2 regions of the Priestia sp. TRM10 genome follow, and region 1 is predicted to be linked to the other one. Evidence: a T-box and tRNA genes for the amino acid it is inferred to sense, from the RefSeq annotation. Region 1 holds a T-box; the other holds one or more tRNA genes.
What was found. A T-box is a leader RNA that pairs with one kind of tRNA and senses whether it is charged. The one in region 1 lies ahead of serS (serine--tRNA ligase), so its partner is inferred to be a tRNA-Ser.

Region 1 (4,426 bases):
GAAACTTCTAAACTAAAAGAGAAAACGTTTCATAAAGGAAAAAATGGTGAAACGCAAATGAAAAGCTGGAACTGGATGCTTCCAGGACTTGTTTATGAATATGAAAAGGCAGAAGTAGATGGTCTGAAAACAGGTAGTACAGATTTTGCAGGTTATTGTTTCACAGGAACCGCTGAGAAGGACGGAGCACGTTATATAACAGTTGTAATGGATGCAAAAGATCATGGACAAGAATCCTATGAAGCAAGGTTCAGCGAAACAGCAAAGCTTTTAGACTATGCTTTTGATAACTTTGAAGTAAAAACTCTTCATCCTGCTGGCTATACTTTGAAAGAAAAAGTAAAAGTTGCAAAAGGAAATGAAAAAGAAGCTAAAGTAACAACAAAAGAGCCATTAAAAGTAGTTGTTGAAAAAGGAGAAAATGCTAAAAAAGCTGTGGAAACAGAACTTGTAGTAAATGAAAAGAAATTAAATAACGATGGAAAACTTATTGCTCCAATCAAAAAGGGAGAAGAAGTTGGATATATCAATGTTAAGTACAAGGATGATCAATTTGGATATTTAACAACTGATGGGGAGAACCAATCAGGAGTTCCTATTGTGATGAAAGAAGATATTGACAAAGCTAATTGGTTCTCACTTATGTTCAGAAGTATCGGAGACTTCTTTGCTGACATGTGGACAAGTGCTGCAAACATGGTTAAAGGCTGGTTTTGATATAAGAAGAATGCTTATGGTTTAAATTACCAGATGCATTCTTCTTTTTTTGATTAAACTATCTACTGAATTTAGATAGGATTTTGTTGAGAAATCATGTAGAATGAAAAATAGGAATTTGAATTGTCTAAATAGTATATATTCAAATTAAACATTATTACATTGGCTAGACTCTTAGTAGGAGGGAATATCAACATGAACAATCGTGGAACAGATCGTGTTAAAAGAGGTATGGCAGAAATGCAAAAAGGCGGCGTTATTATGGATGTTATTAACGCTGAGCAAGCTAAAATCGCAGAGGAAGCTGGAGCAGTAGCTGTTATGGCACTTGAGCGTGTGCCAGCTGATATCCGTGCAGCAGGTGGAGTTGCCCGTATGGCAGATCCAACTATTGTTGAGGAAGTAGTAAATGCTGTTTCTATTCCTGTTATGGCAAAGGCGCGTATCGGACATATTGTAGAGGCTCGCGTTCTTGAAGCAATGGGAGTTGACTATATTGATGAAAGTGAAGTATTAACTCCTGCAGATGAAGAGTTTCACTTATATAAGAGTGACTTCACTGTACCATTCGTTTGTGGATGTCGTGATTTAGGTGAAGCAGCGCGTCGTATTGGAGAAGGAGCTTCTATGCTTCGTACAAAAGGTGAGCCAGGTACAGGGAATATTGTAGAGGCTGTTCGTCATATTCGTAAGGTGAATGCTCAAGTTCGTAAGGTAGTAGGGATGAATGAAGATGAGCTAATGACAGAAGCTAAAAATCTTGGGGCTTCATTTGAACTTCTTCTTCAAATTAAGGAAGAGGGACGTCTTCCTGTTGTAAACTTCGCAGCAGGTGGTGTAGCTACACCAGCAGATGCAGCGCTTATGATGCAGCTTGGAGCAGATGGGGTATTTGTAGGTTCAGGGATCTTCAAATCCGACAATCCAGCTAAGTTTGCTCGTGCTATCGTAGAAGCAACAACACATTATCAAGATTATGAATTGATTGCAAGCCTTTCAAAAGGACTTGGTAATGCAATGAAAGGGATTGAAATTTCAACACTATTACCAGAAAATCGTATGCAAGAGCGTGGCTGGTAAGAAAGGTCTGGTTTTATGACAACAATCGGTATACTTGCTTTGCAAGGTGCAGTAAGAGAACATGCAAAGGCTTTTGAATGTGCTGGAGCAGAAGTTGTTTTAGTAAAAAAAGTCGAACAGCTAGAAAGTATCGATGGTCTTGTACTCCCAGGTGGAGAAAGTACAACAATGAGACGCCTTATTGATAAGTATGGGTTCATGGAGCCGCTAAAAGCATTTGCTGCTCAAAAAAAACCTATGTTTGGCACATGTGCTGGCTTGATCTTATTAGCTAGTGATCTTGTTGGTTATAGTGAACCACACCTAGGAGTTATGGATATTAAAGTAGAACGCAATTCTTTTGGACGTCAAAGGGAGAGCTTTGAAGCTGCATTATCTATTAAAGGTGTTGGAGAAGACTTTATTGGAGTCTTTATCCGTGCTCCACATATTGTGGAAGTTGGACAAGATGTTGAAGTGTTAGCAATGCATGGAGATCGAATTGTAGCAGCTCAGCAAGGTTCATTCCTAGGCTGTTCTTTCCATCCAGAGTTAACAGATGATTATCGCCTTGCACAGCATTTTGTACAAATGGTGGAAACATCTTCTAAAGAGACAGTATAAAAGCATTGCAACAAGTTAAAACTTATAGTACATTATGATGTATAAGTTGAATATAGATAGCACGTTGAAGGGAAATAGTAATAAGACTCTTATCTTTAAGAGAGCTAGTGGTTGGTGCAAACTAGTAGATAAAGCTTATGAATCCATCCTGGAGTGAATTGTTGAACAATGCAGTAGGCAATTTCGGTGTTAAACCGTTATTTTATAAAGTGGAAAGAGACATCAGTCTCTTTTAACTAGGGTGGCAACGCGGGTAACTCTCGTCCCTTACAGATAATGTAAGGGGCGAGAGTTTTTTATTTGCCTTAATTATTAATGTAAAGGAGTTAAAAACATGTTAGATTTAAAATTCTTACGCAAAAATTTTCAAGAAGTAAAAGAAAAGCTTCAACATCGAGGAGAAGATTTAACAGATCTTGGAGCATTTGAAGAATTAGATAGCAAGCGTCGTGAGCTTATTGCTCAAACAGAAGAGCTTAAAAGTAAAAGAAACGAAGTATCACAGCAAGTAGCAGTGTTAAAGAGAGAGAAGAAAGATGCGGATCATCTTATTACAGAAATGCGAGAAGTAGGAGATAAAGTAAAAGCTCTTGATGAAGAATTACGTTCTGTTGAAGAGAAACTTCAACAACTCCTTCTTTCTATTCCAAATGTTCCACATGAAACTGTACCAGTTGGAGAAACAGAAGATGATAATGTAGAAGTAAGAGCGTGGGGAGAAGTTCCTCAGTTTGCATTTGAGGCCAAACCACATTGGGATTTAGCAACAGACTTAGAATTGTTAGATTTTGAGCGTGCTGCTAAAGTAACTGGAAGTCGTTTTGTATTTTATAAAGGACTTGGAGCAAGACTTGAGCGAGCGTTAATTAACTTTATGTTGAACCTTCATATTGATGAGCATGGATATGAGGAAATCTTACCTCCATACATGGTGAATAGAGCAAGCATGACAGGAACAGGACAGCTTCCAAAGTTTGAAGAAGATGCATTTTTAATCGAGAAGGAAGATTATTTCTTAATTCCGACGTCAGAGGTTCCTGTCACTAATCTTCATCGCGATGAGATTTTAAAAGGAGATCAGCTTCCAGTAAGCTATGCGGCATATAGCACCTGCTTCCGTTCTGAAGCAGGTTCTGCAGGGCGTGATACACGTGGTCTTATCCGTCAACATCAATTCAATAAAGTAGAACTTGTTCGTTTTGTTAAACCTGAAGATTCTTATGACGAACTCGAGAAATTAACAGGTCATGCTGAAAAGGTACTTCAACTTCTAGGTCTTCCATATCGCGTTATGAGCATGTGTACAGGTGATCTAGGTTTCACAGCAGCTAAAAAGTATGATATTGAAGTATGGTTACCAAGCTATGGAACATACCGTGAAATCTCTTCTTGTTCAAACTTTGAAGGTTTCCAAGCACGTCGTGCAAATATTCGTTTCCGCCGTGAAACAAATGGAAAACCTGAACATGTGCATACGCTAAATGGATCTGGTCTTGCAATTGGGCGTACTGTTGCGGCTATTTTAGAAAATTACCAACAAGAAGATGGTTCTATTGTAATTCCAGAAGTGTTACGTCCATACATGGGAAATCGATCTGTAATTAAATAATGTCTAAAAAAGAGGCAAGAATAACCGACGGTTTTCTTGTCTCTTTTTTTAGAGTAAAAAGAGAGACTAGGGTTATACTTCATAGAAATGAAGAAAATCAGCATTTTTCTAAAAAAAATGTATAAAATTGTTGACGAATGTAGAAAATAATGATATATTTATTCTTGTCGAGACGGAGGAATACCCAAGTCCGGCTGAAGGGATCGGTCTTGAAAACCGACAGGGGTGTCAAAACCCGCGGGGGTTCGAATCCCCCTTCCTCCTCCATTATTACAAATTAAAGATAGCGCATATAAATTGGAGATTGGAACTCGTTGCATATGATGTAGCGAGTTTTTTGTATATTAAAGTAAAAAAAGACAAAGCATCCTAATAGGATGCTTTGTCTTTTTTAATGATTATTTATAGTTTGAGATA
Region 2 (4,426 bases), on a different contig from region 1:
TTGGAAAAGGTGTGCATATAAAATAAGACGCCAGTTTCGATTCTTTTTTCGTTCCGCAAGTACTTCTTTAAAGCGATAATTCCCTTCTGCTTCTCTCCTTTGAAGAAAAAAACTTAACACAACAGCGCTGAGGAATAAAAATAAAGAAGTAAAAAAGATAATTTTATATCCCGTCATTTTAATGAAAGACGAGATAATCAATCCTGCTACAATGGGACCAATCATTCCTGCGAACGAATTCAATATGCCCATAAATCCGTTAAAAAAATCTCTTGTTTCAGGTTCTGTAATCTCAAATGTTAATACATCAAAAGCAAGCCAGTAAAATCCATAGCCAATTCCAAGTAAAGCTCCTAAGAGTAAAAGGAGCGATGAAGCATTGTTTCCAACAAGTAAGACCGTAATATAAAAGACTGCTAAAAATGATACTCCTAGTCTTAAGACAATAACTCGATCCACTTTCTTAGCAAGCTTCCCTGCTACAACAAATGTCAAAGGATGAAAAATCACAATGGCTAAGTTGTAGAGAGCAAGATCCAAAAACTGCCCTGATTGCTTCCATAAATAGACGTTTACAAACGTATTGGATAATGATATTGCAAGTGAATAAAGAGCTCCAACCGTTAAAAGAAGCAAAAGATCTTTCGTAACTTCAACATCCCCAAACACTTTTTTCAAAACTGCCATACGTAAAACTCCTTTTCTCTTCTACCCCTAGTTTGGCAAAAGATAAAAGAGTTATACTACATAATGTAATTTTGAACAAAGGAATATAACTTCTCTAATAAAAAGGCTCAGAGACATGTTGTCTCCGAGCCTTTTTATTAGAAGCGTTTCTCTTATTTTGCTGCTTCGTAGCGTTTTGATACTTCGTCCCAGTTTACAACATTCCAGAATGCTGAAATGTAGTCTGGACGACGGTTTTGGTAGTTTAAGTAGTAAGCATGCTCCCAAACATCTAAGCCTAGGACAGGTGTTTTACCTTCCATAAGCGGTGAATCTTGGTTTGGAGTGCTTGTAATTGCAACTTCGCCGTTGTCTACAACAAGCCAAGCCCAACCAGAACCGAAGCGGCCTGCTGCAGCTGCTGCGAATTCTTCTTGGAATTTCTCGTAGCTTCCAAATTTTTTGTTGATTGCATCTGCTAATTCGCCAGTTGGCTCACCGCCACCTTCTGGTGAAAGGAGTGTCCAGAAAAGGCTATGGTTAGCATGTCCACCACCGTTGTTGCGTACAGCTGTACGAATGTTTTCAGGTACAGCGTCTAAGTTTGATACTAGTTCTTCAATGCTTTTAGCTTCAAGATCAGTACCTTTGATTGCATCGTTTAACTTAGTTACATATGTGTTGTGGTGTTTCGTATGGTGAATGTTCATTGTTTCCTTGTCGATATGTGGTTCAAGTGCGTCATACGCGTAAGGTAATTGTGGTAATTCATGTGCCATGAAAAATTCCTCCTTTAGAATATGTAAAATTTGTGGTAGCAAAAATTGCTCCGTTAGCTTTAGAATAGCAAATATACCCTATTGTTTCAATTAAAATGATTTTCTTCTTGCTGAAACAACGAGTTTATATTTACCTTTTACCCGATTTTTATACGATTAAACAAAAAAAGTTTTCTGCTTAGCAGAAAACTTGTTAATGTTATATGTATGGAGGAGGAAGGGGGATTCGAACCCCCGCGGGTTTTGACACCCCTGTCGGTTTTCAAGACCGATCCCTTCAGCCGGACTTGGGTATTCCTCCACCTGAAATTATGGTGGACCCTGCAGGACTCGAACCTGCGACCGGACGGTTATGAGCCGTCTGCTCTAACCAGCTGAGCTAAGGGTCCATTATGAATATTATAATAAAACAATAGCGGCGGAGGGGATCGAACCCCCGACCTCACGGGTATGAACCGTACGCTCTAGCCAGCTGAGCTACACCGCCAAATGGCTCCACAGGTAGGATTCGAACCTACGACCGATCGGTTAACAGCCGATAGCTCTACCACTGAGCTACTGTGGAACATTAAATAGGACAATATCTAATTTATCATCAAGACAAGCTTTTGTCAATCGTTTTCTAAGAAAAAAAATAAAGTTAAAGTTAAGGATGATAGCTTTCTATTTTCCATTCAACTCTCACCCTTAACAATTAAGAATTGTTTTGTTCTAAAATATGCTGAGATAGTTTTTCAGCATAGTCTCCAATTCGCTCCAAATTATTAATAATATCCACAAATAAGATACTAGCTGCTCCTGAACATTCTCCTTCATTCAAACGTAGAATATGCTTTTTGCGCAGTACCCTTTCCATTCGATCAATCCGATCTTCAATTTCAAGAACGCCGCGGGCGCTTTTTATGTTTTTACTTTCCAAAGCTTTTATTGTTTCAGAAAGGGCTTTTGAAGTACTTTGGAACATTTCTTCTAAATCTGAAGAAGCCTCATTTGTAAAAAAGACTTTATTAGCCAGTTGATAATCCACAAATTCCGTAATATTCTCACAATGAGCTCCTATTCTTTTTAAATAATGCACTTCTTCTTGGAGTCTAAAGTAATCTTCACTCTCAAGCGTTGATAAAGCATTCTCAGATAACAGGAGAAAATACGCTTTTATTTTCCTTTCCTTGCTTTCTAATATTTCCATTAGATTTGCGACTTCTTGAGCATGTATACGATCTCTCGTACTTAAATAGCTGTAAGCTTGTACAAAGTTTTTTAATAAAAGATGACTCATTTCAATAATTTCTTTTTGTACTTGACTCAAGGCAACTGTTGGGGCTTGCTCAATAAACTGTCTATCAAGATATCCCTGATTTTGAGTTGCAAAGGTATTTCTTTCTGGAAAAGCTTTTGTAACTAAATATACGAGTGCACCTACAAATGGGAGCCAAAGAAGTGAGTTAAAAATATTAAAGACAGCGTGAGCAACAGCAATTGTAATTGCTCCATTGAGGTGAAAAGAAACTTGAACAACAGATATAAATGCTGTAAAAACAGGAAGAAATGCTAAAAAAACAATCGTCCCTGACACATTTAATAAGACATGCGTTAAAGCTGCCCTTTTAGCAAGTACAGAGGCACTTAAAGAAGCTAAAACGACCGTCACTGTTGTCCCAATATTTGCACCAAATAAAACAGGGAGTGCCGCTGTTAAGCTAATAGAATCCTGCTTATACAACTCTTGCAAAACCCCAATTGAAACACTTGACTTTTGGACAACTGCAGTAAAAATTGTCCCCATACTTACTCCAAAAAAAGGATTGTTCCCCATATTTAAAATAAATTCTTGAAATATGTCTAACGAAACAATCTCTCTCATACCATCTCCCATAAGCTCTAAGCCTAGAAATAAAGCCCCAAATCCAAAAATAACTTGGCCTATATAATGAACTTTTTTACTGTAAAAAAATACAATAAGCATCGAGCCAACGGCTAGTGCAGGAAGAAAATAAGAGCTAAAATTGATACCAATAATGAAAGCTGTTAGCGTTGTACCAATGTTTGCTCCCATTATAACGCCAATAGCTTGTCTTAATGTCATAAATCTTGCACTTACTAAACCAAGCACAATAATAATCATTCCAGAACTGCTTTGAACAAGAATTGTTGAAATCATTCCGGCAAAAACACCGATAATAGGATTGCTCGTAAACGTATCAATAATTTTCCTGAGCCTCTCCCCTGTTGATTTCTGTAATCCTTCTCCTAAATATGTAATCGCAAATACAAAGAGGCCAAGACCTCCAATAAATTCAAAAATTTGCTTCTGGAGCGTTACATCCACCGCTTCCCCTCCTTTAGCATCATGATGCTTTCCCTTTGTTCTCCGATAGAAGGACTTATTTATAAGTATGGACGATAATATACTTAAAAGACAACAATATCTTTATGTTTTTATCTAATCCTTTCTTGTTTTGTTTTATTTAATAGCCTTTTGCTATAAAGGAGATAATACAAATATGGATTCGCAATAACATTAATTCGCCATTATAATAGTTATAAAGACGTTGTAAAATACTTATTCAACAATTGCTCTTCTATACCTTAAACATGGTTGAAGCTAGCACCACTCCTATATAATTGTTAATATCTATTGTTTTGCAAAAGTATTAAAAAAGACGTTTTCTCCTCCTATAAATTCCTTTTTAACATTTTAAGTATTGTGTTGCCAGAATATCACTCCTTCAAAACCTCTCCTTGCTTTAATAGATAAAGATAAATGTTAACATAAAGATAAAATAACCGTAGGCATAAATCTATGCCTACGGTTATTTTCATTCATACTAACTATAATTACGTACTTTATCTTCTCCTTCGCCTAAAACAGCTTCAGCAATGTTCACAGCGTGATCACCGATTCGTTCAAAATTACTAATGATATCTACAAAGACAATCCCTGCTGCACCTGAACATTTACGTTCATTCAAACGTAAGAT

Region 2: it encodes a tRNA-Ser, which carries the amino acid that the T-box ahead of serS (serine--tRNA ligase) is inferred to sense. The anticodon was not compared.

The regions. Positions count from the first base shown of each region.
Region 1 is NZ_JBJZOT010000001.1:3,490-7,915, forward strand. Features, by position in the region: gene ACK3CR_RS00020 (serine hydrolase) at 1-717, shown strand, start outside; gene pdxS (pyridoxal 5'-phosphate synthase lyase subunit PdxS) at 913-1,797, shown strand; gene pdxT (pyridoxal 5'-phosphate synthase glutaminase subunit PdxT) at 1,813-2,400, shown strand; T-box leader at 2,456-2,671, shown strand; gene serS (serine--tRNA ligase) at 2,735-4,009, shown strand; tRNA gene ACK3CR_RS00040 (tRNA-Ser) at 4,184-4,276, shown strand; gene ACK3CR_RS00045 (deoxynucleoside kinase) at 4,401-4,426, opposite strand, start outside.
Region 2 is NZ_JBJZOT010000015.1:1,045,688-1,050,113, forward strand. Features, by position in the region: gene ACK3CR_RS22125 (MFS transporter) at 1-687, opposite strand, end outside; gene sodA (superoxide dismutase) at 840-1,445, opposite strand; tRNA gene ACK3CR_RS22135 (tRNA-Ser) at 1,654-1,746, opposite strand; tRNA gene ACK3CR_RS22140 (tRNA-Ile) at 1,758-1,834, opposite strand; tRNA gene ACK3CR_RS22145 (tRNA-Met) at 1,859-1,932, opposite strand; tRNA gene ACK3CR_RS22150 (tRNA-Asn) at 1,936-2,010, opposite strand; gene ACK3CR_RS22155 (Na/Pi cotransporter family protein) at 2,140-3,774, opposite strand; gene ACK3CR_RS22160 (Na/Pi cotransporter family protein) at 4,274-4,426, opposite strand, start outside.